DNA from 4 places in the Lysinibacillus sp. NPDC097214 genome. Region 3 is predicted to be linked to each of the others. Evidence: riboswitches for the same ligand, from Rfam matches in the RefSeq annotation. Region 3 holds a riboswitch; each other region holds the start of a gene.

What was found. Region 3 has a riboswitch for thiamine pyrophosphate ahead of thiT (energy-coupled thiamine transporter ThiT). Riboswitches for the same ligand answer to the same signal wherever they lie in the genome.
Region 1: it holds a riboswitch for thiamine pyrophosphate, as region 3 does, so the genes downstream of both, thiW (energy coupling factor transporter S component ThiW) here and thiT (energy-coupled thiamine transporter ThiT) in region 3, are expected to answer to the same signal.
Region 2: it holds a riboswitch for thiamine pyrophosphate, as region 3 does, so the genes downstream of both, ACQKMI_RS11895 (ABC transporter substrate-binding protein) here and thiT (energy-coupled thiamine transporter ThiT) in region 3, are expected to answer to the same signal.
Region 4: it holds a riboswitch for thiamine pyrophosphate, as region 3 does, so the genes downstream of both, thiM (hydroxyethylthiazole kinase) here and thiT (energy-coupled thiamine transporter ThiT) in region 3, are expected to answer to the same signal.

Annotation. Positions count from the first base shown of each region.
Region 1 covers NZ_JBNNSS010000003.1:41,068-48,810, forward strand. Annotated here, with positions in the region: gene ACQKMI_RS07455 (VWA domain-containing protein) at 1-1,145, shown strand, start outside; gene ACQKMI_RS07460 (MarR family winged helix-turn-helix transcriptional regulator) at 1,684-2,106, shown strand; gene ACQKMI_RS07465 (ketosteroid isomerase family protein) at 2,149-2,472, shown strand; gene ACQKMI_RS07470 (EVE domain-containing protein) at 2,488-2,967, shown strand; gene thiW (energy coupling factor transporter S component ThiW) at 3,441-3,941, opposite strand; TPP riboswitch at 4,069-4,176, opposite strand; gene ACQKMI_RS07480 (MFS transporter) at 4,243-5,439, opposite strand; gene ACQKMI_RS07485 (ABC transporter substrate-binding protein) at 6,208-7,281, opposite strand; gene ACQKMI_RS07490 (ABC transporter permease) at 7,278-7,743, opposite strand, start outside.
Region 2 covers NZ_JBNNSS010000004.1:379,512-387,254, forward strand. Annotated here, with positions in the region: gene ACQKMI_RS11870 (PLP-dependent aminotransferase family protein) at 1-29, shown strand, start outside; gene ACQKMI_RS11875 (TatD family hydrolase) at 285-1,034, opposite strand; gene ACQKMI_RS11880 (ABC transporter ATP-binding protein) at 1,024-1,773, opposite strand; gene ACQKMI_RS11885 (ABC transporter permease) at 1,751-2,521, opposite strand; gene ACQKMI_RS11890 (thiamine-binding protein) at 2,518-2,811, opposite strand; gene ACQKMI_RS11895 (ABC transporter substrate-binding protein) at 2,813-3,808, opposite strand; TPP riboswitch at 3,941-4,051, opposite strand; gene ACQKMI_RS11900 (TetR/AcrR family transcriptional regulator) at 4,390-4,998, shown strand; gene ACQKMI_RS11905 (MFS transporter) at 5,063-6,346, shown strand; gene ACQKMI_RS11910 (YidH family protein) at 6,456-6,845, opposite strand; gene parC (DNA topoisomerase IV subunit A) at 7,084-7,743, opposite strand, start outside.
Region 3 covers NZ_JBNNSS010000014.1:5,190-12,932, reverse strand. Annotated here, with positions in the region: gene ACQKMI_RS22000 (helix-turn-helix domain-containing protein) at 1-253, opposite strand, end outside; gene ACQKMI_RS21995 (hypothetical protein) at 397-522, opposite strand; gene ACQKMI_RS21990 (DUF4870 domain-containing protein) at 570-902, opposite strand; TPP riboswitch at 1,028-1,135, shown strand; gene thiT (energy-coupled thiamine transporter ThiT) at 1,266-1,826, shown strand; gene map (type I methionyl aminopeptidase) at 2,115-2,870, shown strand; gene ACQKMI_RS21975 (hypothetical protein) at 2,896-3,609, opposite strand; gene ACQKMI_RS21970 (polyphosphate kinase 2 family protein) at 3,813-4,637, shown strand; gene ACQKMI_RS21965 (GNAT family N-acetyltransferase) at 4,837-5,424, shown strand; gene ACQKMI_RS21960 (beta-class carbonic anhydrase) at 5,479-6,039, opposite strand; gene ACQKMI_RS21955 (hypothetical protein) at 6,219-6,353, opposite strand; gene motA (flagellar motor stator protein MotA) at 7,269-7,743, shown strand, end outside.
Region 4 covers NZ_JBNNSS010000001.1:685,207-692,949, reverse strand. Annotated here, with positions in the region: gene thiE (thiamine phosphate synthase) at 2-634, opposite strand; gene thiD (bifunctional hydroxymethylpyrimidine kinase/phosphomethylpyrimidine kinase) at 624-1,448, opposite strand; gene thiM (hydroxyethylthiazole kinase) at 1,448-2,203, opposite strand; TPP riboswitch at 2,290-2,388, opposite strand; gene mbcS (acyl-CoA synthetase MbcS) at 2,629-4,218, shown strand; gene sppA (signal peptide peptidase SppA) at 4,434-5,447, shown strand; gene ACQKMI_RS03315 (RDD family protein) at 5,460-6,077, shown strand; gene tpx (thiol peroxidase) at 6,417-6,920, shown strand; gene ACQKMI_RS03305 (class I SAM-dependent methyltransferase) at 7,010-7,743, shown strand, end outside.

The sequences.
Region 1 (7,743 bases), on a different contig from region 3:
GATCACTTGCTAAAGCTTATGAAAATCTAGCCGATTTAAAGCTACAGCGTAAGCATATTATTTTATTAACGGATGGACAGTCACAGTCGGGTAACTATGAAAACTTAATTGCACAAGGAAAAGAAAATGGTACGACTCTTTCAACAGTTGCAATTGGTCAGGATGCAGATGTCAATTTACTTGAAGCGCTAAGTGAAATGGGCAGTGGGCGTTTTTACGATGTTATTGATGAGCAGACGATCCCCTCTATTTTATCTCGTGAAACGGCCATGATTTCACGCACATATATTGAAGACAACCCATTCTATCCAACTATATTTAATGCATCTGGCTGGAATACGCTATTTGCAAATGGGGTACCTAAAATGAATGCTTATATAGGTACGACAGCAAAGCAGGGAACTACTGTTATTGCAGAAAGTGAGAAGGAAGATCCGGTACTTGCAGAATGGCAATATGGCCTTGGCAAAACATTTGCCTTTACTTCTGATTCGACAGGAAAATGGACGGGCGACTGGACAAGATGGCAAAATTGGGGCACGTTTTGGCAAACGCTTATTTCAAAAATGCTACCAAGCTATAACGATGTTGCCTATGATGTACGCCTAGAATCAGACGGCTCCTTTGTCATCACTGACCCAACAAATGAAGCGGCGTTCTTAGATATTGTTGCTGTCAATGAAGCGGGTGAAGAACTTGAAACACAGCTTGAAACAATTTCAGCATCACAAGTTCGGGCAGTCGTACAAGCAGAACCAGGACTAATCTTCTTCCGCATTGCCGATGAAGAACAAGCTATTTACCAGGCTGGCCAAAGTGTGCCTTATAGTGCTGAATATGAATTACGTCCAGTGAATGAAAAGCTAGTCGAAGAACTAACAAAGCAAACAGGCGGCTCTATTTTGAAAGAACCAAGCGAAGCGTTCCGTGAATTTACTAAAAAAGGTGCGGAACGCCAAAATATTGCAACATGGCTTTTATTAGCAGGGATGCTACTATTCTTCATTGATATAACCATTCGACGCTTTGGTTGGGGCTTCCTAACAAGACCGAAGAAAAAAGAACAGCATGTAGAGGAAAAGCCAATACAGGCAGAGGACACAAATGTTGCCCAGCTATTAAAGGGCATGAAAAAACGATCTTAATAAAACGATGGTTCATCGCTATATAGCAATGAGCCATCGTTTTTTTTGTGATTCTATTTTTGGGCTATCATCAAGAGCTTGGGGATAACATTTGTTAAAACGGAGCTATGTATATAAGTTGATCTTCGTTACGACTGGGCGACTCCTTGGGGTCAGCAATAGAGGAACGAAGGCTAAGAGCATCACATCCTGTGATAACGCCTTCGTGACCAACATCGTGCTGTTGCTGTCGCTGCGCTTTCGCACAAACAAAACCCTCTGCTGCCGCTTCGCTTTTGCGCAAAAAACATCTGTTGGCCCGTGACCCTGGAGCGAGCATCGCGAGTGAAGCGGCAGCGATAAAGCGCCCAGTCGGAACGGAAATCAACCACACGTTATGATGATGAGCTAATTTTAGATTGCAACTTTCGTGAAATTAGAGAATTTTTTGCGATAGGTTAAAATTTACCTTGTAAATAATGTGTATAAATGTAACAATCGATGATAGTAATAAAATATTACTATCATTTTTAAATACTAAAGATTTGAGGTATCAAGTATGACCAATATAATGAATTCATTTGGTTTTCTAAGTTTTAAATTAGCGGAGGCTTTAGAGGGAAATCTCGAGCAATATATTAGCGAAAAATTTCAAATGAAATCCAGAGAAGTCGGGATCATGATGGCAGTAAAAGAAAAAAAACTTAGCCAAATTCAAATAGGGCAGATTTTAAAGTTGGATAAAAATAGTGTCCGCTTTTTTATCGATGGTCTAGAAGAAAGAAAGTATGTTTATAGGGAGAAAAATCAAGAAAATAGAAGAGAGAATTTAATATGCCTTACAGAACAGGGTGAAAATTTGGCAGAAGAATTAATGAAGACCCTTGCGATTTCTGAGAATGAAGTTTTAAACGTACTTTCATTGGAAGAAAAAGAACTATTGAAAAGTATTATGAAAAAAGTATATGAAAATCGTTCATAGGGATTAAAACCTTATAAATAAAAAAAGAAAGAGTGATGAGATATGAAGGCAGTGCAAGTTATGAAGGAGTATTTAAGAAGAGCGCAAGAAGAGGGACAAGACTTATCTGACATGTATGCAGATCATGGGGAATTAAAAAATTTTAAAGGTCAAACTTTTAAAGGAAAAAAAGAAATACAGAACTTTTACATGTCACCTATGCCGAAAGGCTTTAAATTAACGATCCAAAATATTGAAGGTGATGATATAGAATGTAGAGCTATCATTTCGACTACTTGGGATGGTTTGCCAAACCCAGTGACTTTGGAAGAAAAGTTGATTCTTGATAATGAAAAAATTAAATCATTTACAATGAATCCAAAATAAAAGGAGAAGGAAGTTATGTCATTATATCCTAATAAAAATCCTCTCCCTACGCCTGAAAGAGACACGAAATACTGGATTGGCGTAGTATCTCTTAATCATGTACAAAAAGGGGTTGAGGGAGGATTCGGCCAGTTATGTCATGGTAAAGAAAGACCTTTGAAACGAATGCAAAAAGGAGATTGGATTATTTATTATTCTCCTAAAAAAAGTCTAGATTGTAATGAACCTGTAAGAGCATTTACCGCAATTGGAAGGGTAAAAGACGAGCGAATATACGAGTTTCAAATGGCAGAAAATTTTATTCCTTTTAGAAGAGATATAGACTTTTACAAAGATGCTAAGGCTGTACCAATAAAAAGGATCTTAGATTATTTAGAATTTGTAGAAGATAAATCGAAATATGGCTATAAATTCAGATTTGGTCATTTTGAAATAAGCAAAAAAGACTTTTTATTAATTGCTCATGAAATGGGATTACCGTTGAAGTATGGGTGAATTTGGTTGGACAAAAAACGGCTCATCACCATAACGTGTGGTTGATTTCCGTTCCAACTGGGCGCTTTGTTGCTGCCGCTTCGCTTTCGCACAGAGCAAAGCTTCCTGGGGGCGTCCGATGAGCCGCTTTTGTTGCTGCCGCTACGTTAGCACTACGCTTTCGCACAGAAAACATCCGCTACGCTGCAGGGTCTCGGGCCAACAGATGTCTTTTGCGCGAAAGCGTGAGTGCAACGTAGCGGCAGCAGCACGATATTGGTCACGAAGGCGTTATCACAGGATGTGATGCTCTTAGTCTTCGTTCCTCTATTGCTAATCCCCAAGGAGTCGACCAGTCGTAACGAAGATCAACTTATATACAAAACATAGGTCTTATCAAATGTCATCCACAACTTTTGGTGATGAGCCAAAAAAACGTTACTTTCTTAATTAACTGCTATTAAGAAGTAACGTTTTTATATTGCCATAAATCATTATTTAAGCTGAGTGTTAAGATCAGTTACAAACACAGTTTTACGCAAATTGTTAGCAACGACGATGCCTATTACAGCACCAATAGTACTTGAAGTTAAAAAGGCTGGCATGAAAAATAAAGCAGCAACAGATGTCCCCATTAATAAATGTGCGTAGGGCACTGCAATGAGTGAGGCAATAATACCTGTCCCAAACATTTCACCGACACCTGCTAGCCATTGTTTGCCGCTGTATTTATAGGCAAGGGCTGCACATAAAGCACCAATGACACTGCCAGGTATAGCTAATAATGAGCCTGTGCCTGTTAAAATACGAATAATGGCTGTGACAAAGGTGACCATAACAGTAGGTACTGGTCCAAGAATGATCGCACCAATAACATTAATAGCATGCTGTACAGGGTAGGCGCGTGCAATTCCTGTTGGTATTGAAACGAAGGTAGAACCTGCTACGGCAATTGCTACTAATAAGGCCATGATTGTTAATTTTCGAATTGACATCATTTCCACTCCTTTGAAATATGAATTTATTGGTTTTCCCCACTAAACTAGGGAATTTTACCACTAGAGCGTAAAAAAAGCCGCTCCCTAAAAACATTAGGAAGCGGCCTTGCATTTAAAAAGTAAAAAGCAAGTGTCGCCACTTCCCTCCGCTAGTGTGAACTAGATCAGGTTCAAAGGGTCCGTATATGACAATATACGTCTCAGCCTTTTAAAGACTCCCCTAGTGGTAAAAATTTAATTGTTAGTTTTCCTCATAATTATGTAGCATGCTACTAAAAATAGTCAATCACTTTTCAGGCTATTCTGTATCAGGATGCATAAGGTGAGGTGCTTTTTTCATTGTCCAAATAAGGGCAAGGAAGAAGCAAGCCATTAAAATAATAGCCCCGAAAATATAAGGACTGTTCATATTCCAATCGAATAATATACCTGCTAAAGCTGGACCAATCATATTACCAAGACTCATGTACGCATTGTTCATACCAGCTGCAAAGCCTTGTTCATTTTCAGCAAGCTTAGAAATCAATGTGTTGACTGCTGGACGAATCAATGTCGTAGCTGTAGAGAAGATTGTCGCTACAACTAGAATAAGAGCAAAGCCAGATACAAATAGTATTAAGAAAATTGAAACGGATGCAATAAATAAATTGACTAACACTACTTTCATTTCGCCGAAGCGATTAAACAGTGGTGTAATAACAAACATTTGAACAACAACACCAAAAGCGCCACCGACAACTAATATAATGGCGATATCAGTAGGTGTGTAATTAAACTTCTCTGTCACAAATAATGATAATGTTGTTTGGAAGTTCGCAATTCCGAATGAGAATACTAGCATGATAATTAGCATGACAAAATAAGGCATTTGGACTGAACGCACCATCTGCTTTGCAAGATTATCCTGCCTCCGCGCTTTTTGTGCTGTGTTTGGTTTTGTACCAGGCAATAAAAAGAACGATAAAATGGCTGCTAAGATAGCTGCAAATCCAGCTGTATAAAATGGGAAATGTAAACTAACTTTTGAGAGGAATCCACCGATACCAGGTCCAATCATAAAGCCAAAGGACATTGCTGCTCCTAGCATACCCATACCTTTTCCTCGTTCCTCGTACGTTGTGACGTCTGCCACAAAAGCCATAATAGGAGGTGCCACAAATGCAGAACCAAGGCCACCTAAAAAGCGTGCCAAGAAGAGCATCCACACATCTGTAGAAAGCCCGAAACCAATTTGTGCAAGTCCTGTTACAATAAGACCGAAGATAATGAGATTTTTTCGACCGTATTGATCTGAAAGATTCCCAGCAATTGGTGAAAAAACGAATTGCGCTAAGGCGAACGTTGCGATCAACATGCCAAGTACTTGTCCTGCAGCACCGAATAGTTTTAAATACTCAGGCATGACAGGAATAATAATTCCAATACTCCCCATTGCGATAAACATATTAAACATTAAAATATATAGAGCCGCCTTATTAGACTTCTGCTGGGTCATCAAATACCCCTTTCTTTATTGAAATATATTACAGTCTACCACAAGGTTTGTGCGTTTACTATTGACTATAAGTCTGAAATAAGAGTTCAGATGACCTTCCGGCAAAACGAGGGGTTGATTTCCGTTCCGACTGGGCGCTTTGCCGCTGACGCTTCGCTTTCGCGCAGATAAAACATTTGTTGCTGTCGCTACGTTAGCACTACGCTTTCGCACAGAGCAAAGCTTCCTGGGGGCGTCGGGGCAACAGGATGTTGGTCACGAAGGCGTTATCACAGGACGTGATGCTTTTAGCCTTCGTTCCCCTCCCGCTTCGCTACGTTGCAGGGTCTCGGGCCAACAGATGTCTTTTGCGCGAAAGCGTGAGTGCAACGTAGCGGCAGCAGAGGGTTTTGTTTGTGCGAAAGCGCAGCGACAGCAACAGCACGATGTTGGTCACGAAGGCGTTATCACAGGATGTGATGGTTTTAGCCTTCGTTCCTCTATTGCTAATCCCCAAAGAGTCGCCCAGTCGTAACGAAGATCAACCACTTCACAAGAATGTATCTTTCTTACATATCACTCTAATTTATAGTAATAAGGCGATGTATCCTAACCTCTTTTTTCGATTAGCTAATGGTAGACTTCTATGATGAAACTTGGTGCAGTTGTTTTAATAATTTGAATCCCACACCTGACAGTAAAATTAAAAAATATAACATCAAAAAAACGCAAGAAATCAACTTTTCTAAAATTGATTTCTTGCGCTTTTTAAGGATTTCAGTTTTGAGGTTATCGAATACTCATTTTAAATTCTAAAAACAGCTCATTGTATTTACCTAGGTAATCAGGGCCTAAGTTTTTATAAACTTCTAACGTTTTACGTTGTTCTTCTGAAGGATAGAATCGCTTATCAGATACAACTTCCTTATCCATTAACTTCATCGCTGCAATATTAGGGGTAGAGTAGCCTACATAATCAGCGTTTTTAGCCCCTGATTTAGCTTTTAGCATGAAATTAATGAAGGCATGTGCGCCATCTATATTTTTTGACGTTTTTGGGATGACCATATTGTCAAACCATAAGTTTGAGCCTTCCTTTGGTACAGCAAAGTCTAAATCTTCATTTTCTGACAACATGTCAGCTGCTTGACCAGACCAAGTGAGTGCCACGGTAGCTTCATTATTAACCATCAGCGGTGTAATTTCATCCCCGATAATAGCTTTTACATTTGGCGCCAATGTGATTAGTTTATCAGTAGCTTGAAGTAGCTCCTGTTTATTTAAAGAGTTGAGAGAGTAGCCAAGGCTGTTTAAGCCCATACCAATCACTTCACGTGCACCATCTACTAAAAAGACTTTACGCTTTAATGAAGGATCCCATAAGTCCTCCCAAGATGAGAAGTCAAGGTTTCCAACGAGCTTTGGATTATAGACAATGCCAACTGTCCCCCAGAAATATGGAACAGAATATTTATTGTCGTCATCAAATGGTAAATCTAAAAAATACGGATCGATATTTTTAAAATTAGGAATTTTTGTTTTATCTAAAGGAATAAGTAAGTTTTCTTCCTTCATTTTTTCAATCATATATTCAGAAGGTACCGCAATATCGTAAGCTGTACCACCTTGTTGAATTTTTGTCATCATTGCTTCATTTGAATCAAATGTCTCATAGATGACGTGAATGCCTGTTTCTTTTTCAAATTGCTTCAGCAAATCCGGGTCAATATATTCTCCCCAGTTAAAGATGGTTAACGTATCTTTACCACTTTTTCCACCACCGGCACTTAGAGCGTCAGCAGCATAGAATAAAAGGGCGGAAACGACAAGGATTGCGACTGTAGCTTGAATTAATTGCTTCATTGTGTTCCCCCCGTTCTTTTATTAGCGCGGCTTGTAATGAAGTAATAGCCAACTACGACAATAACCGTTACAAAGAATACTAAACCAGAAATGGCATTAACCGTTAAGGAAATACCGGCACGTGCCATCGAGTAAATTTCAACAGATAATGTACTAAAGCCGTTACCTGTTACGAAAAACGTTACTGCAAAATCATCTAGAGAATACGTCAAGGCAAGGAAGAATCCTGCAAAAATACCAGGTTGAATATACGGTAAAATAACACGCATCATGACATCTTTTTTTGTTGCGCCTAAATCTAATGCAGCATCGATTAATGATTTATTCATTTCTAATAGTTTCGGTAAGACCATCAGAACAACAATTGGAACACTGAACGCTACATGAGCTAATAACACAGAGGTAAAGCCTAATTTAATACCAACCATTGTGAATAAAATTAAAAAGCTTGCACCAATAATG
Region 2 (7,743 bases), on a different contig from region 3:
TTGCATTGGCACAATCTCTTTCTAAGTGAGGAAAGGGGCTTGGATTAAAGGTTTGCAAAGCGATATCAGGGCCACTATCTTCCTATTTTGCTCTGCGAAAGTTAGGTTAATAAATAGATCCCTTTTTAAACTTTCGCTTAAAGGTGGACGGTCCTAAGAACACCTTCGTAAACGAATGTATGCTATCGTGATTCTACTATTTTCATCAGCAATGTTCGTGGTTTTATAAGCGATTTTGGTCCTAAAAAAACACAGCTACTCTAAAAAAACAGCTGTGTTTTTTGTTATAAATTATAAAATGTTGTCGAATTACTTGTAATGATGCGAGCCGCTGCCTGTGTTGTAAGCCCTTTTATCGAGGCAATAACCTCAATGGAATGATTCATCATCCAAGGTGATGTTCGTTTGTTGTCAAAAGGACCTTCGAACGGCCACGGCCCATCTGTTTCTACCATCATCAGCTCGATGGGGTATTTTTTGATCAGTTCTTGAATGTCAACCTCATACGTACAATCAGGCGTCACAGAAATGAAATACCCATTATAAATCATTCGTTCAACTACTTCATCATCGCCTTTAAACCAATGGAAGTGCGCTTTCGTTATATGATGTTTTTCTAGCAAATCACAAACAATCGCCGCATCCTCATAAACAGCATGTAAGACAATCGGTTTATTTAATTCCTTTGCCAATACAATAAACCGTTCTAACAAAGCCACATACGAACGATTATCAATAGCCTTCTCCTGCCTCAAATAATAAGGCAACCCTACCTCGCCAATTGCCACCATGTCATGAGCATGTTGACGTATCCACTCGAATAATGCCTCTTCCTCTGCAGCACTAGGTAGCGATTGTTCAGGATGAAAGCCAAACGCCGCCTTTACCTTAGCATAGGCTTTCGACAGCTTCAACGTCTTCTCACACGACGGTAGATTCATGCTTACTGCAATGACATGTTCCGCTTCTTCTAGCAAAGTAGGTATGTCGTTTTCCTTATACTGATCTAAATGAATATGTGCATCAATCAACATTCGCCTCATCCTTTTCTTCTTTTAAATACGTGAATAATTGTTGCTTCAAAGCCGTAAATGAAGCGGAATGACGAATTTCTTCTTGTCGTGGCCTTGCAAAAGGTACGATTATTTCCTTTTTCATTGTTGCTGGCCGTTTCGTGAGTACAATAATACGATCAGCTAAAAACAGAGCTTCCTCGATACTATGTGTAACGAACAAAATAGACTTTCGATATTTCTCCCAAATCGATAATAGCCACGCCTGCATTTCAAGCCTTGTAAACTCATCAAGTGCAGAAAATGGCTCATCTAAGCATAAAATAGGCTTATTACTGACAATTGCACGAATAAACGATACCCGCTGTTGCATACCACCCGACAGCTCATCAGGATATGCATTTTCAAATGTTGCGAGCCCCACTTTATGTAACCATTCCTTCGCAACGTTAACATTTGGTTTTCCATGAAGCTCCTCGACCATCGTGACGTTTTCTATTATCGTACGCCACGGTAATAAACATGGCTGCTGAGGCATATAGCCAATCGTTCCTCTTGTTCGCTGGATGTCTGTACCGTTTAATAAAATGGCACCCTTATCAATTGAAGAAACACCACCAATTAATTGAAAGAGTGTACTTTTTCCACTGCCTGACGGACCTATAATCGCCACAAACTCCCCGTCCTTCACCTCAAAATATAAATTACGGATGACTGGAAGGGAATCAAAGGATTTATCAATGTTTTGAATGCTTAGCATGGTGTCCTCTCCCCTTTACAACAAGTTTTTCTAGTAATCGAATAGCACTAAATAATAACAAACTTAAAAATACGATAGCAAAAATTGCTACAAATACACGATCCGTTCGAAATGAAGATTGTGCCAACGTCATGTAGACACCAATCCCCATTTTCGCACCTAACCATTCCGCAATGATAGCCCCCATGACACTATAGGTTGCCGCTATCTTAATGCCTGAAAAAATCGCTGGATACGCATAAGGCCATTCTAGCTTCCAAAAGGTTTGTGCTTTCGTTGCACCAATCATCTCAAAATAATGCTTCAGTTCAGGCGGAGTTTGACGAAAGCCATCCATTGCCGAAATAACAATAGGAAAAAAGCACACAAGACAAATAATAATGAGCTTTGGCAATAAACCAAAGCCAAACCAAATAATTAATAAAGGTGCTAGGACGAGCACAGGGACATTTTGCGACATAATAAGAATAGGGTAAAATAACTCCCTTACTAAAGTAAAACGATGTAATAGTACGGCAACCGTTAGCCCACATAATATCCCGATTGCAAGACCTAGAAGTGCTAATTGAATTGTCGCGAAAGCATGCGGCACAAACGTTTCATACGATTGAAAACCTTCTTTCAAAATGGCACTCGGTGCTGGCAAAAGCCAATGTGGGATATTAGCAAAACGGACAATTAGTTCCCATATGAATAAGAGGAAGGCGATAAAAATTATCGTCCTTCCTTGTATAACAGCCTGCTTCATCCCTTGTATTTCTCCGTTAGCGTATCCATTGTAATACCGGATGGTTGATATAAAATTTTCACTTGCGTAATGACATTGATCGCGCCAAGCTCTATCATTTTGTCATTCATTTTTTCAATAATTTGTAGTAAAGTCGTAAGCTCACCCTCCATTGTCGTTTCTAATGGATGAACTTCATATTTCACCCCTGATGCGTCGATAACCGCAATCGCTGCATCAACAAACGGGATCACATCTGCGTATGTTTCAGTTTTCGGGATAATTTGGACACTTATTAATGAGTTTGCCATATTACTTTGTCTCCTTTTTCGGTAAAAAATCGTTTGTAAATGCTTGTTTTGCGTTAAATTCGCCCTCTAAAACTTTGTTGTTAGCCATCCATTTCGCGTAGTTTTCCCAAACAGCAAGTTTTTGCTCGCCCCATCGTGCAGCGTCGTCTTGATACTTATCTGCTAACCATTCCTGACTTTTATGCACAAGGTTCTTATCTAAATCAGGAACCGCTTCTAGTAAAATATCAGCTGCCTCATTTGGGTGATTTATCGCATATTCATAACCCTTAGCCGCAGCAGCGACAAATGCTTTTACCGTCTCAGGATCATCCTTAATCATTTTTTCATTTGTAGCAAGTACAGGTGTGTAATAATCTAACTGCTCACTATAATCTGTTAAATAAAGCATGTTCAGCTTTTCGCCACGAAGTTCTGCTTCAATACCTGTCCATGCATAATAAATCCACGCAAAATCAATATCTTTTTTCATCATTGTAAAGAAGTCTAAATCGCCTGCATTGACGATATCTAACTTATTAATATCCGCATTTTCTGTTTGCATAAGTGATTGTAGTACAGCCTTTTCAAGTGGCGCACCCCAGCCCCCGTATGTTTTACCTTCAAAATCCTTTGGTGACTTAATGCCTTTTGATGCGGTAGATGCGAAGCCAGAAGTATTATGTTGTATAACCGCTGCAATCGATACTAAAGGTACATCCTGTACACGCGCCTGTGTAATCCCTTCCTGATAGCTTACGCCAAACTGAGCCTTCCCAGACGCCACAAGCTGATCTGCGCCCGTTTCGCCAGGTAATAAAATATCAACATCTAAGCCCTGCTCCTTAAAGTAGCCCAGTTTTTCCGCTACATATAAACCGGTATGATTTGTATTCGGTGTCCAATCTAGAACTACCGATACTTTTGTTAATCCTTTAGCATCCTTTTTAGCCTCTTTTTCGCTACAACCCACTAATGTTAAAAGTGCAGCCATTAGGACCAATAACCATTTTTTCATGCTGATTCCTCCAAGTAAGTAATGTGAAAGTGTTCATGAATGAATGTCTTTACCAGAAGAAAAAAAGTCTGAAAACATAAAAAACGCCTAGGATTCCTCCCAGACGTTTTACAATCAGTATCAAAAACTTTCTTTTTTTGAATAGATGTTCCCTACGCTGGTACGAGCCAAATCAGGTTCAAAGGGTCAGCGTCTATCGGACACAATCTCAGCTGGCAACTACCAGCCCCCCTACATTCTTTCCATATGAACTTTTCGATGATAATTATACCCATATCAATCCGTTAATGACAAGGGTCTGTTTACCGATAGTGCTGAAAAATTATTAAACGGCCTCTTTTCAAATCCACCTTCTGAAATATTTTTTTCATTCACACTAAATAACTGCTATGCCCTCTCCTTTCAAAAACGTTCTTAAGGAGACCTAGATACTTTTAGCGAATAATGGCCCTTCATTGTAGTAATTCCGTTATAACTAACTATAAAATTCAAAAAATTCCCTCAACATATTGACAATGGAAACATATTACAATAAGATTTGATTGACCAATCAATCATTTATTTTGGAAGGAGTATATAAAATGGAAACTAAACTTACTAATGATGAGAAAAAGAAAAGAAAAAGATCTACTATCCTAAATGCTGCCATTAAATTATATAGTGATACTGGTTTTGCGGAGACAAAAGTTGCCGACATAGCAAAGGAAGCGGGTGTTAGCTTTGGTACCGTATTTACGTATTTTGATTCAAAAGAAGCACTTTATGAATCAGCTATTTTGGAGCCATTGAAGGAAATCACACCTTATTTTATTGAGTTAGGAGAACACTTTAAAGGTGAGCCTCTTGAAGTTGTGAAGGAAATGATAGATTGCCATATACAGCTTTTTTCAATGAGAAGTGAATACTTACGTCTAATTCAGCAGGTTCTTGCAAGACCTGATCGTTTCCCAAAACTTTTTAAAGAACTAGATGATTTCGTAAAAGTATTTAAAGATAGTATTTATCCGGTTATTGAAGAAGGTCAAAGGCTCGGTTACTTTTATGAAGAATCCCCTTCATTAATTGCTGAGTCATACTTTTCCATCTTAAACGGCATGCGTTTAACATTTATTGATGAATATACAAACGTGATGCGGCAGGATATATCGAGACAAGCTCTGAGATTATTTGGGCCTATCACAAATAAATAAGCCTCCTCCCCACTTTGCCCAGCCAGCACTTGTAGACAATATATTATTAAATAGGAGTGATTATATGAAATTGAGAGATATTCATCCCAACATCAAACTTCGTCTAGCCATGCAATTTCTAGGCGGCCTTATTTCTATGGCTGTTATTCCTTTTCTGGCAATTTATTTTACCCAGAATATCGGAGCTACTAAAACTGGTATTATTCTTATAATAATAGTAATTAGTGGGGTTATTGGAGGGTTTATCGGAGGGCATATTTCAGATAAAATAGGGCGAAAAAAAATAATGATTTATTCTGAAATAGGTATATTGCTTTCATATCTGTTAATAGCACTTTGTAATTCCCCTTGGTTTAACCTTCCTTATATTTCTGCAGCATTCTTCATCATTAATATGTTTTGCGGAGGAATGTTTCAGCCAGCCGCACAAGCTATGATGATTGATGTTACTAATTCCGAATCGAGAAAGCTTGTATTTACGATTAGCTACTGGTTGGGGAATTTATCAACGGCAATTGGAGGAATCATTGGGGCATTTCTTTTTAAAAACTACTTATTTGAGCTATTTATTGGGATTTCACTAATCTCGTTGTTATCTGTATTTATGACTGTATTTTTTATCACAGAAACTTATTTACCAGAACCTTCACCTAAGTCTTCTAATCATAAGAAAAAATCTTCATCAGTAGAAATGTTTCAAACTTATTCAACCGTTATAAAAGATAAGCTATTTATGTTTTATATTTTAGGAGCAATCTTGATCTTTACCTTGGAACAGTCTTTATCAAACTATATTGGGATACGTCTCGAAAAAGATATACCTCAACATTCAACCTCCTTCTTTGGCATAGATTTCATGGTAGATGGCACAAAAATGCTTGGTTTTCTTCGAACGGAGAATACTATTCTTGTAGTTCTCCTCTCAAGTGCTGTATTATTCTTATTAAAAAAATGTAGTGATCGCTGGACTCTTGTAACAGGAATGTTGATCTTTTCTATATGTTTTAGTGTCTTTGCTTCTTCAAATAGTGTGTTGATTCTTTTTATTGCCATGTTTATTGGAACAATTGGTGAGCTAATGTTTGTGCCTATTAAACAGGCGATGATAGGAGAACTTGCCCCATCTAACGCTCGTAGCACTTATATGGCTTTTAATAGCTTAACTACCTATGGAGCAATGATTATAGCTTCGTTATTGATCATCGTCGGACAGTGGATTCCCCCTATATATATGAGCGGATTGCTCCTTATTCTAGGATTAACAGGTACATTTTTGTACTACATAATAACAAAAACGCTAAACGCTAAAGTTAGTGAAAGGAATGATAGAAAAGTACATGTTTCTTAATCAATTATGTCGCGGCAATTGCTCGAGGCTTTAGACCAAGACGATATTTTTTGTGTTAACGTAGCAGCATTTTTATGTATCCCTCTATTCTTTCTAATATAATAAGAGCCTACATGAATAGTAAGAAAGAAAGATACATAAAAATAATGCAAATTAATAAGGAGAATAAGGCAGATATAAAGAAAATACTACGACTAGAAGGAATAAATATACCATCTTGAATTTCTTTCTTTTTCCTTGAATATTGAAGGGTTGCCAATACTCCTGCAATTAAACCAACAATACACGCAAAGATGCCTAGAAATACAGCTACGTTATTAATATAATGATTTGAGCTAATTTTAATAGTAAAATGCAATGAAGTTGTCAAAAACCCTACACCTACCATTGACACAGCAGTCCGTACCCAAGCCAAATACGTTCTTTCATTAGCTAAATGTTGTTGTGCATATTTGACACTTTCTTCTTTTATTCCTTTCACGTTATTTAAAGCTTCCATTAATAGTTGGCCCCCTCCTTTAGCGTTTTTGTGAAAGTTTCTCTGATAATTCCCGAAGTTTGAAATGATTTACGTAATATTTGATCCGCCATCTGATGTAAGAATTTTAGAGGAGAAAATACGAATGATAGTAAAGTTAACGTTCCCTGCATCTATGTTAGACAATGCACAGAGATTATTGGTTTCGATTTACCAAAAAAACCCAGCTCTCACAAGGAGCTGGGCTAGAAAATTAATGTTATTTCTCTTCTTTTTTGACCGTGAACACATGTGAAATGGCACCGTCTGTAGCTATATCTACTTTAAAGGAGCCGTTGGAATGGCGATCTGCTCGAGTTAATGCTTGTACGTCAAGGATTTCTTGAACGCCTTTTTCCGTCTCGATCGTAAGCTGATCCTCATTTGTTACTTTTACTACAGCTACGATTCGATGTGGGTTCGATTTTAACTCTGTTAATACTTTTAAGCCGCGTTTTGCACGACTAGTCATTTCTACTTCGGCTACATTCATTTTCTTCACAGCACCGCGTTGCGTAACAATTGCCACATAGGACGTTTCATCTGGCGGTAAAACATTGAAGCCGACTAATGCTTCTCCGTCTTTCAGCGTAATTCCTTTGACGCCGCCTGTTTTCACACCTGTAACTGGTAATTCCTCGATTGGGAAACGAATTGCATACGCAGTATCTGTCGTTAACATTAGTTCTGCCTCGTCCGTCACAATACCCGCAAAAATCATTTCATCGCCTGACTTGACATTCATCGTTTTTATCGGCTTCGAATAGCGTGTTACAGCATAATCTGCTACAGATGAGCGTTTAATTTGTCCATCTTTCGTAGCCGTTAAAATATACGTATTGGCCTGTTCGAATGTCTCAAAACCATATACAGCAATAAT
Region 3 (7,743 bases):
CTTTTCCGGTCATCCCTTCATTTGAGGCAAGGTGAATTTTCTTCAAGTAAGCTAGATCATAACCTACAGTATGCTTAGCAATTAAACGATTTGTCTCTGTATTTAACATAAACAGCACACCTGCATCAGCACCTTTAATCACATGGAGTACTTCACTAATAAGTTTCTCTAACACTTGGTCTATATCGAGTGTTGATGTTAGGACCTGTGCAGCATTAACCAAGCTCATTAATTGTTTTTCGGTATTTATCATAAACAACTCCTCATGTGTATTGTTAAACTTTATTTTACAGTGCCATATAGAAGATAGCGAACTGTTAAATAACGAAAAAAAGAATCTGCTGAAAAAAGTAAGCAGATTCTTGTTAGTAACCTCATTTTAACTTTAAAAACGTATTATTGCTTATAGATGTTTTTTGAGGAATTAGCCGTTCCCTTCTTTGCAGCGATTACTTTTTTAACAATTGGAATAACGATAGGTGCTAATTTTACGGCGGTTTTGACAACTTTAGATACTTTCAAAAATAACAGCTCCTTTTAGTACTATCTGTTCAAGGTTGAAATGAAACTTATCGGATAACGCGAACAGCTTGAATAATATTCCAAATGACGATTCCTATTGAGACGAGAATGTAAATTGCGAACGAAACTAACCAAATGATAAGAAATGTACTGCTACCTGAATCTGGTTCAAAAGTGTTGAATGATAAAGTTGAGAAAATAAAGACTGCAAAAAATATTATTCCAAATGCGACTGGGATTAAATGTGATATTAGTGCTCGAAGAGAATGACTCTTGACGTCGTGATCTTTTGAAACAAAGTAAACTACTAATGGCACAATGAAAGGTGCGAAAAAGATACTGAGATAACTAAAGGCAGATAAAATTTTTTGGTTCTCCATAGTTGTACCTCCTTTTTTAATATTTACGCATGAAAAACAGTAAAGTTTCAAAAAATTAATGTGGAAGAGGTTGTAATCGTTATAGTGTTTGCGTACAATGAGGTTGTTCAACTAAATTAAGATGTAACGACCACAAGGGGAGCTGATGATGTCAGCTGAGACTGGGCACGTAATGCCTTGACTCTTTGAACCTGTAAGTTAACGCTTGCGTAGGGATGTGGATAGAAACCGACACTTTTACGATGTGAGGCTCTGTCCTGGCATCGTTTTTTAATCTTTATTGATGCCATATAGGAACATATTTGCCAACTGATTTCTATTCCTGCTCTTGTATCCTACATCGGAACAAAGGAGAGAATAATTATGGACAATAAAAGACTTTTAATGCTTGTGGAGATTGCGATATTCGCAGCGATTGGCCTTGTGCTTGATCAGGTTTCCTTTAAAGTATGGGCACAAGGGGGCTCTGTTAGTCTCGTAATGGTGCCAATAGTGTTAATAGCATTTCGCTGGGGCCTTATTCCAGGCATGACAACGGGTTTACTCATTGGTGTTATGCAAACGATGTTTGGTGCCTATATTATACATTGGCTTCAAGGAACACTTGATTATGGTGTTGCCTTTACAGTAGTAGGCTTAGCGGCCGTTGTGCGTGGGCCAGTGCTTGAGGCTGCAAAAGATTTAAACAAAAAGAAAATGGCGCTTTATATTATTTTAGGAACGGTAATAGCGGGCTTTTTACGTTATGCAGCACATACCATTGGGGGCGCTGTATTTTTCGCAGAGTATGCTGGCGATCAAAATGCATGGATTTATTCAATCATCTATAATGGAACATATATGTTACCAGCAACGATTTTAACAGCGATTGTCGGTGTTCTGTTATTTACGGCAGCACCTCAATTAATGCAACGAAAATCATAATTATGATTCCCTTCACATGAGTGAAGGGTTTTATTTTTAATAACGCCTTCGTGACCAACATCGTGTTGGCCCGAGACTCTGCAGCGAGCACCGCGAGCGAAGAGGATCATCGGACGCCCCAGGAAAGCGCCCAGCCGGAACGGAAATCAACTCTACGTTATGGAGATAAGCTTGTTTTTTAGCAATTTACACTTTATGATGGCATATAATATTTAGAGCGTTTAGCGTTTTATGTATAAAAAGTTATGTTATATTAAATAGAGATATTAGATGAAAGGGACGTTAAAAATGATTGTAAAAACGCAAGAAGAGATTGAAGCCTTTAAAAAAATCGGCCGTATTTGTGCTGAAATTCGTGAAGCCATGAAGGCTGCTACAAAACCAGGTGTAACAACACTTGAACTAGATGAAATTGCAGGCCGTATGTTTGCTGAGGCAGGAGCAGTTTCTGGACCTAAAGGGGAGTATGATTTCCCAGGATACACATGTATTAGTGTTAATGAGGAAGTCGCACATGGTATTCCAGGTGAACGTGTGATTAATGAGGGAGATATCGTCAATATAGATGTATCTGGTTCATTAAATGGTTACTTTGCGGATACGGGCATTTCATTTGTAGTTGGTGAAGGTTATGAGGATAAAGAAAAGCTATGTCGCGTAGCTAAAAGTGCTTTCGACCGTGCAATGACAAAAGTAAAAGCTGGATCAAAATTAAACCAAATCGGCAAAGCTGTTGAGCGTGAAGCATATGCCAATGATTTAACAGTGATTATGAACCTAACAGGTCATGGTTTAGGTCGTTCTTTACATGATGAGCCAAATCATATTTTAAATTATTACGATGCATGGGATTCTACAATTATGAAAGAAGGCATGGTACTTGCAGTCGAGCCATTTATCTCAGCGAAAGCGGAGCATATTGTGGAATCTGGTGATGGCTGGACATTCGTTACGCCAGACAAATCATTAGTTGCTCAAATTGAGCATTCAATTATCGTTACAAAAGACAAACCAATTATTTTAACTTCACTTGATGAACAATAAAAAAGCTAAAAATCCTGCTACCAATTTATTTTTGGTAGGCAGGATTTTTTTTAATAAATAATATACCGACAAGTAGCACTCCACATAAAAATAAGGCTGCCGTTGACACAAGTAGCTCATCAAAACCATTATGTAATGCGACCCCGATATAGGCCCAGATAAATACACTTGGATAGATAATATCAAAATAATGGAAACGGATATGTAGTGCTATTGCTACCCCAAGTGTCAGTAAAATAACTGCCCAAAGGGGATCACTAAGCCCAAAACCATTCCATTGATAAGATGTTAGCGTAAAGCTTACATTTGTCATCAGGCTGAATGTAATCCACGCGAAGTAAATCGAGAAGGGTAAACGACCTGTAAGTGAATTATTGCTGAGTGGGTACGTTTTGTACAACTTAGATAAATACAGGACTAAAATAAACGTACTGACAATTGACACTATAAATAGTTCGTGTTGCCAAACAACAATTGCTAACGCCTGCATGATACATATGCTACTAAAGAGAACAGTCTGTTTAAAAGATGTCTTTTTTAGATTCATGACTAACCAATAACCAAGTAACATGTAAACCACAATCCAAATCACATAACTAACATCAAAAGGTGCAAATATTACTGGAAAACGATTTGAGATCTCTAAGGAAGATTGACCGTTTATTTTCATGAAATAGGATGAAAAGGTTAGGATAAGTGAGACAACGTAAGTGATTGTCATCAAAAAAAATCGAGGCATGTTTTCCTCTCCCTTCGTGTTAAATTGTATAGGGAAAAGACAAATAAGTATAGGACTGTAACGTTATATTTTCATTATAACGGAAATTTCCAACAATGTATCGTGTTGTTTCGCTAAAATTATCTACAATTTACCATTTAAATGTGCATTCATATATTTCTTTAGTACAATGGAAGTATACAAATGTAAGGAGTGAAGTTTTAATGACTCAAAACTTAAATGATCTAGATCTATCAGTTAATCTGGATAAGAAAATGTATAAAAAGAAATTAAAAGTACTCCAGTATGAAATGTTAAATGCGCAACAGTTTTTATTAAACAATAAAATAGGGTTAATTTTAGTATTTGAAGGTATGGATGCTGCTGGTAAGGGTGGTGCTATTAAGCGTCTAATCGAACGTGTTGATCCACGTGGTTATGTCGTACATCCGATTTCAGCACCTCAGCCTCATGAACTACGCTACAACTATTTACAACGCTTTTGGAGAAAGCTACCACAGCATGGGCAAATCGCTATTTTTGATCGCTCATGGTATGGCCGTGTATTAGTTGAGCGTATTGAAGGATTTGCATCAAATGAAGAGTGGTCTCGTGCATACGAAGAAATTAATAATTTTGAAAAGATTTTAACGGCAGAAGATTATATTGTTATTAAGTTTTGGCTTCAAGTATCAGATGAGGAGCAGCTTAAACGTTTTAAAGAACGTGAGCAAGATCCGTATAAGTCTTGGAAGCTAACAGATGAAGACTGGCGAAATCGTGAAAAAACACTACAGTATACGGAATCTGCAAATGAAATGTTTGAGAAGACCGATAAGAAAAGTGCTCCATGGGTTCTAATACCAGGAGACGATAAAAAATATGCACGTGTACAGGTGCTGCAAGAAACACTAGCACATATAGAACGTGAAGCAAAAAAACGTGGCCTTCATGTAACGAATGTCTTAGACAAAGCGCATTTAGAAGATGCTGAATCGTCTAGCCTGGAATTGCTAGAAGAGAAGCCTAAAAAACAAAAAGTGAAATAATGTTATTGATGCTGTAACAACAAGACGAGATGTTTTAGTTGTAGCAGCATCTTTTTTTACATACAATAAAGTAAAACTTCAATTCGGTGGGTGTTTACCCACAAATTGTTAGGTAAGTATTTAGTCAGTTAATCGTGGACTATGTGGATTGAAAATGAACGCAGGCTTTAAACAATTATCGGAAGGTTAGTGTGGAAAAATGGTGCTTAAAATTTGGAGACTATTGAGGAAAAAGGGTGAAAATGTGGTATCAATTCAGGGAGGGAAATGCTACATTCGCACATTTTATGAAAAAGACGCACAAAGTTTAACTGATCTCGTAAGCCGCAATAAATATTTTTGGTCTACATACGAACCGTTACAACGACCTGAATATTATACAATTAATGCTCAATATAAAAAAATTCAAGAAAGCTTATACTTAATGGACTCAAAGAGGGAATTTACTTTCGGTATTTTTGAGCCAGGTACAAATAATCTAATAGGACATATTGCTCTTTATGCAGTAAAACGTTTACCGTATTCCAGTGCGTTTGTTGGTTATGCGATGGATGAAATTTATGTGGGAAAAGGGATCGTGACAGAAGCAGTGAATATGGTCGTGCAATTTGCGTTCGAGCAAGTAGGCTTACATCGTGTAGAGGCTTATGTTTCAACACAAAATAATCCTTCTATCCGAGTTTTAGAAAAGTCTGGATTTCAGCGAGAAGGTCTTTTGAGAAAGCTGCTGTACATTAATGGCCAATGGGTGGATCATTATATGTATACACGTTTAGAGAACGAATAAAAAGAAGCGTCTTACTTTCAAGTAATGAAGGATAGACGCTTCTTATTTTTACTATTATTTACTACCGTCTATGATTAAATCAAGGCGACCTGTATTTGGATCAACTACTAATCCATGAACAGGCACATCTTTCACCATTAACGGGTGATTGCGAATTGTATCTACGCTTTTCTTAACACTTGTTGCTACGTCGCCAAAGCCACGTAAAAACTCTTTTAAATCAAGACCTGAATTTTCTACCGTTTTGATAGTTTCAGGATTAATCCCTCTAGCAACCATTTTATTTAGCATTGCTTCTGGGTCAACTGCGCTCATACCGCAGTCGTAATGTCCAACAACATACACTTCATCCGCTTGCAGTTCATAAACAGCTACAAGTAAACTACGCATAATTGCACCAAAAGGGTGACTAACTAATGCCCCAGCACTTTTAACAATTTTTACATCGCCATTACGTAAGTTCATAGCTTTAGGTAACAGCTCAACAAGACGAGTATCCATACAAGATAACACAACGATGCGTTTATCAGGATACTTTGTTGTAATAAAAGGCTCATATTTTTTTTCTTGAACGAAATCTTCATTAAACTTAAGAATATCTTGTAACATTGTCATGAAAGATTGCTCCCTTCCCTACAGAAATATTTTAGAGCAAAATGATCAATATGCAAACAATAATGACAATATTCACGCAATTTTTATGAAAAAAAAAGAAGTTTAGTAATTTATTTAGCGAAGCGAAATAGTTGGAAATAAAAAAACAGCTACATTCTAGTAGCTGTTTTTTAATGAAATTAATATTTTTCTTTTGGCATTGGATCTACAGTTACTGAAGATTTAGAATCTAAACCAACTTGTAGGTAGTGGATGAAGAATGCTAGAGAAATTAGTAAAACGGCTGAAAAGCCAAGTACAGTCGTAATGAACATAATGAAAGCTCCTCTCTACTAAATAATCTACAATACTATCTATAGCAATTATACAATAGGTTACTAGGAAAATCTAAGGAGAATTTATGACATCCATAAGATACCTAGTCTGGACTAATATTAGTAGGTATAAAATACTTGAAATACCCAGTTTTTATTACAGAGAATAGATTCTTTTTTACCTATCTGTAGGAATATTGTTTGTACTCATTTACTTAAAACTAACTATAAAGTCATGTGCCAAGCTTTCATTTAGCACATTCTTCAATAGCTCTCCAAAAGACATTTCCTTCCTACTCTCGATACGAAAAGAAAAGGCAACATTCTCTATCGCGTATTGGTTAGAGGCATTTTCATCAAAAACAATATACAAGACTGTGGAATAGGTAATTCCGTGCCTTTAGGTGGTGAAAGGAGCTTTTTGTCCAAGCACAAAGCCGAAGCCGTACGCAATTATGCCAAGGTATAATTGATTAAATAGGAGAAAAAAATAAATGAGTCTTTCGGAGTGCTTTTATTGCGAGCGTGAAAAAAAGTATCGTCTGATACATCGACAAACAACTGTTTTACACTATTTTTCTGCGAAATTTTAGTAATTATCCGAATAGATTTCAAATTATCAGTCGAATAGCTTATATAGTAAAATTGATATTTTTAGGTATTTAAGCCTACTTTTACGACTCGTTCAGCATATTTTAATAATTTTGTGTCGAAGGATAATAACAAATTCTTAACTAATTTCAAATAAAGACAATTTAGTGTATTATTCTTAATTCAATATAATCAAATGTAGTCGGAAAGTGAATAAAAAGTATTTATTACATCGAAAAAAATGTGAAATACATTTATACTATATTCAAAATATGAAAAAAAGGACGAAATAAAGGTAAATAGGAGATTTGGAGGTTCAAAAAAATGGATTTGTCGTCGGTAGTAGGGATAATTTTAGCGTTTATCGCGCTATTAACAGGGATGGTGATGAAGGGTGTAAACTTAAGTGCGTTTTATAACCCAGCGGCCATTCTAATTATCATCGTCGGTACTGTTTCCGCAGTAACAATTGCCTTCCCCATGAAGGAGTTAAAGCGTGTACCAAAGCTATTTAAAATTCTTTTTAAAGAAGCAAAATTGGCAGATGATATTGAGATTATTAAGATGTTTTCGCAATGGGCTGATTTAGCTCGCCGTGAAGGTCTATTAGCGCTTGAGAGTAAAGCTTCAGAGATAGAAGACCCATTTTTGAAAAATGGACTTACCTTAGCAATTGATGGTCAAAATGCGGACTATATTCGTGATGTCCTAACGGAAGAAGTCGAAGCAATGGAAGAACGTCATGCTAGTGGTTCTGCAATTTTTACACAAGCTGGTACATATGCCCCGACTTTAGGGG
Region 4 (7,743 bases), on a different contig from region 3:
TTTATCCTACAAACGCTTTAAATGTAGAGACTGTATTCGAAATATCCTCACTTTCGCAAATCGCGGAAATAACTGCTATTCCATCTGCACCTGCTTTAAATACAGTATGTGCATTCGAGCAGTTTATGCCTCCAATTGCAACGATAGGGAGCTCCGGGTATTGTCTGCGAACTTGTTGTAAAAATTCAGTTCCACTAGGCGGTTTGGCGTCGCTTTTAGAGGTGGTTGAAAAAATTGGACCAATTCCTACATAGTCAGCACCATATTGTAGAGCAGTTTGTAATTCAGCTTGTGAATGAACAGAAACCCCTAGAATCATATTGCCAATTTTTTTTCGTACCATCGACACAGGAAAATCTTCTTGGCCAATATGAACACCATTTGCTCTAAGTTTTATAGCTAGTTCTACATCATCATTGACGATAAACGGAACATGATACTGTTGACAGAGCTTTTGACATTTGCGAGCAAAATTTTCATAGGCTTGTCCAGTTAGTTTATTTGGCCCTTTTTCACGGAATTGAAACATTGTAATTCCAGATTGGAGAGCTTTCTCTAAAACGTTTATTGGCTCCTGATTGAAAACATTACCTGTACCCATAATAAAATATAGTTGTAGATCGTCACGTTTCATGAATGGTCACCTCACAGGAATCCTTATAGTTTTGGTAAGCAAAATGATTTGTTGGACCATGGCCGTTACCAATAGATAAATCATGGGTTATGGCTAATTGAATAAATTTTTTAGCTTCCTCAATTGCCTCCTCCATAGGTAGCCCAAGACCAAGAAAAGCAGTTAATGCTGCGGAAAATGTACAGCCTGTACCATGCGTGTTTTTTGTTGCAATTCGAGTAGACTGCATGGAAAATGATCGACCATCTTGAAAAAATACATAATCAGTAGCATAGCATGTATCCTCTAAATGACCGCCTTTCATAACGACGCATTGAACGCCTGTTTGTAATAAGATCTGAGCTACTTCTTTTAAATCAGCTAAAGAATTGATTTTCCTTCCAGAAAGGGTCTCAGCCTCAGGGATGTTTGGCGTTACAATTGTTGCTAAAGGTAGCAAATAACTTCGTAATGCCTCAATTGCTTCTTGCTGTAATAAGCTTTCGCCACCTTTTGCAATCATAACAGGATCCACAATAAGCGGAATATTTACTTCTGCTAAAATATGTGCAATTGATTGGATGATCTCGGAGGAAAACAGCATTCCTGTTTTAATAGCACTAATTGAAAAATCCTCGATTAGCGCTCTAAGTTGTTTTTCAATAAAGCTAACTTCAATTGGTAAAACACCCGATACACCCAGTGTATTCTGGGCAGTTAAAGCTGTAATAACAGATGTTCCAAACACTTTTAATTCCTGAAATGTTTTTAAATCAGCCTGTATGCCTGCACCGCCGCCACTATCTGAACCAGCAATCGTCGTTACAATATCCATTATTCATCACCATCCTTGGAAAGGTGATGTAGCTCATTCAATACAGCAATTTGAAAATCGCCAATGAATCGAGTAGAAGAAGCAGCTTTTTCTGCTAACTTCTTATAAAGTGATAATGTTTCTAGCAATTGGTCAAACGGTTGATCTCCTGCGGCGTAAGAGGCACAACACAGTGCACTCAATAAGCAACCTGTTCCAGTAACTTCTGTCATTTGAGAATTTCCACCCGTAATCCATTGCTGATGTGTGCCATCAGTAATAAAATCCTTTTCACCGGTCACAATAACAATACAATTGTATTGTTGAGCTATTTTCTGTGCCTCCACTTCTACAGAAATTGACCCACTACCACTATCTACGCCTTTTTGTTGCCAGTCTACATTGGCAATTGCCGCAAGCTCTCCGATATTGCAACGAATTGCCGCAAATTTAATGTCCTCCAGTAATTGCTGTACCGTTTGTTTTCGGTAAGATGTTGCACCTGCGGCAACAGGATCTAAAATAACGGGAATGCCAAGAGCATTTGCTTTTTTCCCTGCAAGTAACATGGATTCTTTCATTCGTTCATTAAGGGTACCGATATTGATCAATAAGCCTGAGGCGATTGTCACCATTTCTTCAACCTCGTGACCGTCATCAGCCATGACTGGAGAAGCGCCTATTGCTAATAAGCCATTTGCTTGAAAATTAGCCACAACGTAATTAGTTATGCAATGAATAAGTGGATTTTGTTTACGAATCGTTTGAAATATCAATTTAAGTCCTCCTCGTTGGATGGACGTAAGCGTGCAAAAAAGACTCTTTTTCGTGCAAAAAACACGTAAAAGAGCCTTTCATCAGTAATTCGATGTAAATTGCTCCCTACGTCAGTATTAACTAACAGGTTCAAAGGGTCAGGTTTTACCTTCTCAACTCTAAATGAGTCCCCCTGCAATCATGCATTTAGTTGACCAAAATGTACCATATTATTCATTTGTGTTCAATAGGGAGTTTTTTCTTCATTCAGATTTTCTGTGCAAAAGCGACCATTACGCCAAATTAAAATGGATAGAAGCAATAAGTGACTGATGCCATATAGCAGAGCATGATAGTTGTCACGACTTTCATAAATTAGAGTGTATTCCATTGAAATCGATAAAAATTGAGTTTATATTGGGCGTAACAAAAGGGGGCATTTGCCATGAAAAGAGAAGATTTAATCGCACCAGAATGGTATAACATTTCAGAGGAAATTGAAAAATATGCACAGGATTCTACCAAAAATGCATTATTAGTTTATAACGAAAACGGAGAAATTCAGTACATTACATATACAGCCTTACTTGAAAAGGCGAATCAGGCAGCACATGTATTTACCTCTCAAGGTTTGAAAAAAGGTGATGTAATTTTAATCATGGTACCGAGATCAGTGGAGGCGTATATTGTGTACATTGCGGCATTAAAGGCAGGTTTAACTATTATACCTAGTTCAGAAATGTTGAGATCTAAGGATATTGAATATCGAATCAATCATGCTGAAGCAAAAGGAGTTGTTGCATTTGAGCCTTATATTGAACAATTTGATAGTGTTGAAAATTTACAAGAAATACAGCAATTTGTCATTGGTCATGCACATGAACCTTGGCAGCCATTGCTTGAAAAAATGCAAAGCCAACCAAAAAGCTACTTTAATTCTACACCAACTAAGAGTACAGACATTGCATTTTTAGCATATACAAGTGGTACAACAGGCAATCCAAAGGCAGCAGTACATACACATAGCTGGGGTTACGCACACTTACGAACTACTGCACCAAATTGGTTAGGTGTTCAAGAAGGTGACATAGTATGGGCTACCGCAGCTCCTGGCTGGCAAAAATGGATTTGGAGTCCGTTCCTCGCTACTTTAGGAAGTGGTGCAACAGCATTTGTTTACAAAGGTCACTTTGATGCGGGTACTTACCTTGCACTGATTGAAAAATTCAATATTAATATTCTATGTTGCACACCAACCGAATATCGATTTATGGCGAGTCTTGAAAATTTACAAGATTTCAATGTAAGTACAATACGTCAGGCTGTGTCAGCGGGCGAACCTTTAAATAGTGAAGTGATAAAAGTATTTTCCGAGGTTTTTAATTTACAAGTACGAGATGGCTATGGACAAACAGAGAATACATTACTTGTTGGTACAATGGTAGGCATGGAGGCTAGAATGGGCTCAATGGGTAAACCTACCCCGGGTAATTCTGTTGAAATTATCAATGATTTTGGAAGTCCTGTTGCGGTTGGAGAAGTTGGAGATATTGCTGTACACTGTGAAACGCCCGCGTTATTTGAAAAATATTTAAACGATCCAGAACGGACAAATTTACAATTTAGAGGCGATTGGTATATTACCGGTGATCGTGCATATAAAGATGAAGATGGCTATTATTGGTTTGAAGGACGTGGAGATGATGTCATTATATCGTCTGGGTATACGATTGGCCCATTTGAAGTAGAAGATGCGTTATTGAAGCATCCTGCAGTGAAAGAAACTGCCGTTGTCGCGAGTCCAGATGAGATTCGTGGAAATCTCGTAAAGGCGTTTGTTGTGCTCTGTGAAGGAGAAGTTGGTAATGAAACACTTATAAAAAAACTACAAAGCCATGTAAAAACTTTAACAGCCCCTTATAAATATCCTCGTGTGATCGAGTTTGTTACTGAGCTACCAAAGACTGCATCAGGCAAAATTCGTCGTGTCGAATTACGAGAGCAAGAAAAAATCCATTCTATCACTCATCGTTAATTTCCTAGGAAATAATGTCGAAAATCAAAGTTCCTGCTTTTTTTATGAACTTTGATTTTTTTATAGTATTAGGTAATGTATTATAGGTTGAATAAGTTAAAGCTTTTGCAAAGTGTTGGGATCAACCCCGTGTTATGGCATGAGCTATATTATTGCAATAAGTATGAAACAAATTAGGATATCAATCGTATAACGTTATGAGGAGGCGGAAAGATATGAATGGTAAAAGGTGGGCTGCTTTAATAATTGCAGGTGTGCTATTAGTATTTTCATTAGGAATCAACACTGTTTTTGCAATATTTAAATCAGATTTCTTTAGCAGTTTTGATAGATTAGCGGCTGGAAACGACTTGACGGTAATGGAAAAGGTTAAAGAAGACGGCAATATGGATAAACGTATAGCATACTTAAAGGTTGATGGTACGATTCAAGATGTTGGCTCAAGTACATTATGGCAACCAGTTTCTTATGATCATCAATTTTTCTTACATCAATTAGATAATATTTTATATGATGATACTGTGGAAGGTATCGTCTTAAGTGTTAATACACCAGGTGGCGGTGTCAAGGAATCAGCAGAAATATATAAAAAACTGTTGAAAATTAAAGAAGAGCGACAAATTCCAATCTATGTATCTATGGATTCGATGGCAGCTTCAGGTGGTTATTACATTTCAGCACCAGCAGATAAAATTTTTGCGCAACGTGATACAATTACAGGTTCGATTGGTGTCATTATGCAATCTATTAATTATCAGGCGTTAGCAGAAAAAGTTGGTGTGAAATATGAAACATTTAAATCTGGTGAACATAAGGATATGCTTAGTCCAATGCGTGAAGTGACACCAGAAGAGCGTGCTATGATGCAAGACATGATTAATGAAACGTATCAAGAATTCGTTGGTATTGTTGCAAAAGGACGTAATATGTCTGAACCAGATGTGAAAAAAGTGGCCGATGGTCGAATTCTTAGCGGTAAGAAGGCTCTTGAAGCAGGCTTAGTTGATGAGATTGGTGATGAAGAAGCAGCAATTACAGCATTGCGTAAAGACTTTGGTTTAGAGGGCGCCGAATTATTTGAGTATTCATATGATGTTGGTGGCTGGCAATCATATGTTGGGATGAAAATTGGATCTATATTTGGTCCATCAGCAGAGGAAAAAATGTTGATGAAAATTATGGCGGACTATAAAGCACCTAAAATGATGTACTTATATGGCGAATACTAAGGAGGGAGTACTATGACAAACAATGAAATTGTTATGCAAGGGTCACCCTCTATGGAGAATACTCTCCTAATGGATAAGCCAATTACGAATAAAAATTATGCATTAAAAACGGCAGGCTTTTGGATACGTTTTTGGGCATTTTTCATAGACGGAATTATTATTGCAGCAGTAGGTGGAATTCTCGTTAACCCAATATTTTATTTAATGGATTGGTCATTATCTGACACAGTGTGGTATGCACCCATCTCGATTATATCCGCTATTCTCTATTACAGTTATTTCGTAGTAATGACGAGGTTTTTTGGGCAAACATTAGGAAAAATGATATTTGGATTACGTGTTATTTCATTAAAGCATGAGAAGTTGACTTGGTCAGACGTGTTATTCCGTGATTGGATTGGGCGTATCATCAACAGCATTTTTATGCCACTTTATATTCTTGTAGGCATTTTACCGAACAATCAAGGTATACATGATTTTTTCGCGGATACAACAGTCGTTCATGAAAAAATATATATAGAAAAAAATATTGAGGAACCTTCTTTGCCAATGAAAGAGGAAAAGACTGAACCTGTATCTCTAGAGCAAAAATCAGAACCTGAAAAGCTAGAGGGAAAAAACGAAGAATAATAGCTAGAGCTGTCTCATTACAGAGACGGCTCTTTATTTTTGATACATGATTTGTTAGTTGGGAAATCGATTATCTCCAAAAGTTGGGATGACATTTACGTAATCCGTGTATAAAGTTGATTGGAGTGAAGGTTGACGCCCACAGGAAAGCGCTCAGTCGGAACGAAAATCAACTCTACATTATGATGATGAACTTGGAAAATGATGCAACTTTAAGTAAACATGGCAGAATAGGTGCGAAAAGATTTTTCAAAACTATTTTTGATAAGCTGTCTCAGTTGCAATTAATTCCCTCCATTTAGTAATATTATGTACATATGAAGATTAGGAGGCGTTTATATGGCACAAGTAACATTTAAAAATGGTCCAGTAACACTTGTAGGGAACGAAGTAAAGGTTGGAGATCAAGCACCAGATTTCACTATATTAGCGAATGACCTGTCACCTGTTACATTAAAAGATTCAGAGGGAAAAATTCGTTTATTTAGCGTTGTACCATCATTGGATACTGGTGTATGTGATGCGCAAACACGTCGTTTTAATGAAGCAGCAGCTGGCTTAGGTGATAATGTAGTAATCTATACAGTATCTGTTGACCTTCCATTTGCTCAAAAACGTTGGTGTGGAGCAGCGGGTATTGATGCTGTTCAAACAGTTTCAGATCACCGTGACCTGTCATTTGGCGAAGCATATGGTGTCTATATTCAAGAGTTACGTCTTCTAACACGTGCAGTATTTGTTGTGGATGCAAATGACAAAGTGACATATGTGGAATATGTTCCTGAAGCAACAGACCATCCAAACTATGAAGCGGCAATTGCAGCTGTCAAAGCACTAGCATAATTTATTGATTTTAGGCTAAGATATTACTAGACAAAGGGGCTGTGACAAGTTTTTGTCACGGCTCTTTTCTGTGTGAAAGGAAGTTGTGTATGGAAAATATCGAGAAGTTGTTTGGTATGCTAAATGAACATGCTGAAAAGATAGAAAAAGAACATAATGTTACATTGCTAGAGGGTATTCTAGATGGCTTAGAAGCATGGCTAGATGGGGAAGTTGATTTTTCACAAGACGGTGCTACTAAGGAAGATGTGCGCAAAGCGATTCAAATTACTGTTTTAAAGGGGATGCGAAAAGGTTCTCAGCCGAATCACCAAATGACACCGGATACTCTTGGATTATTAGTTGGTTATTTTGTAGAGCAACTATATGTAGATCGTCTAAAAACCGAAAAGATTTCGATTTTAGATCCTGCAGTAGGTACAGGGAATTTACTCCTAACAGTTATGAATTTATTAGACGAGAAAATAGAGGCAACAGGTGTAGAGGTTGATGAACTACTTATTCGTATAGCTGCTGCTACAGCTGATTTGACAGAGCAGCCTGTTTCTTTATACCGTCAAGATGCGTTACAAGATTTATTAGTAAGTCCTGCAGATGCAATTGTTTGTGATTTACCAGTCGGATATTATCCAAATGAAGATATCGCATTAGATTATGAACTATGTCCTTCAGAAGGATTGAGTTATGCACATCACTTATTTATTGAGCAGTCCATTAACTACACAAAGGATGGAGGCTATTTATTTTTCTTAGCTCCAACCCATCTTTTCGAATCTGAGCAGTCGAAACAACTGCATAAATACATTCAAAAGCATGCCTGGAT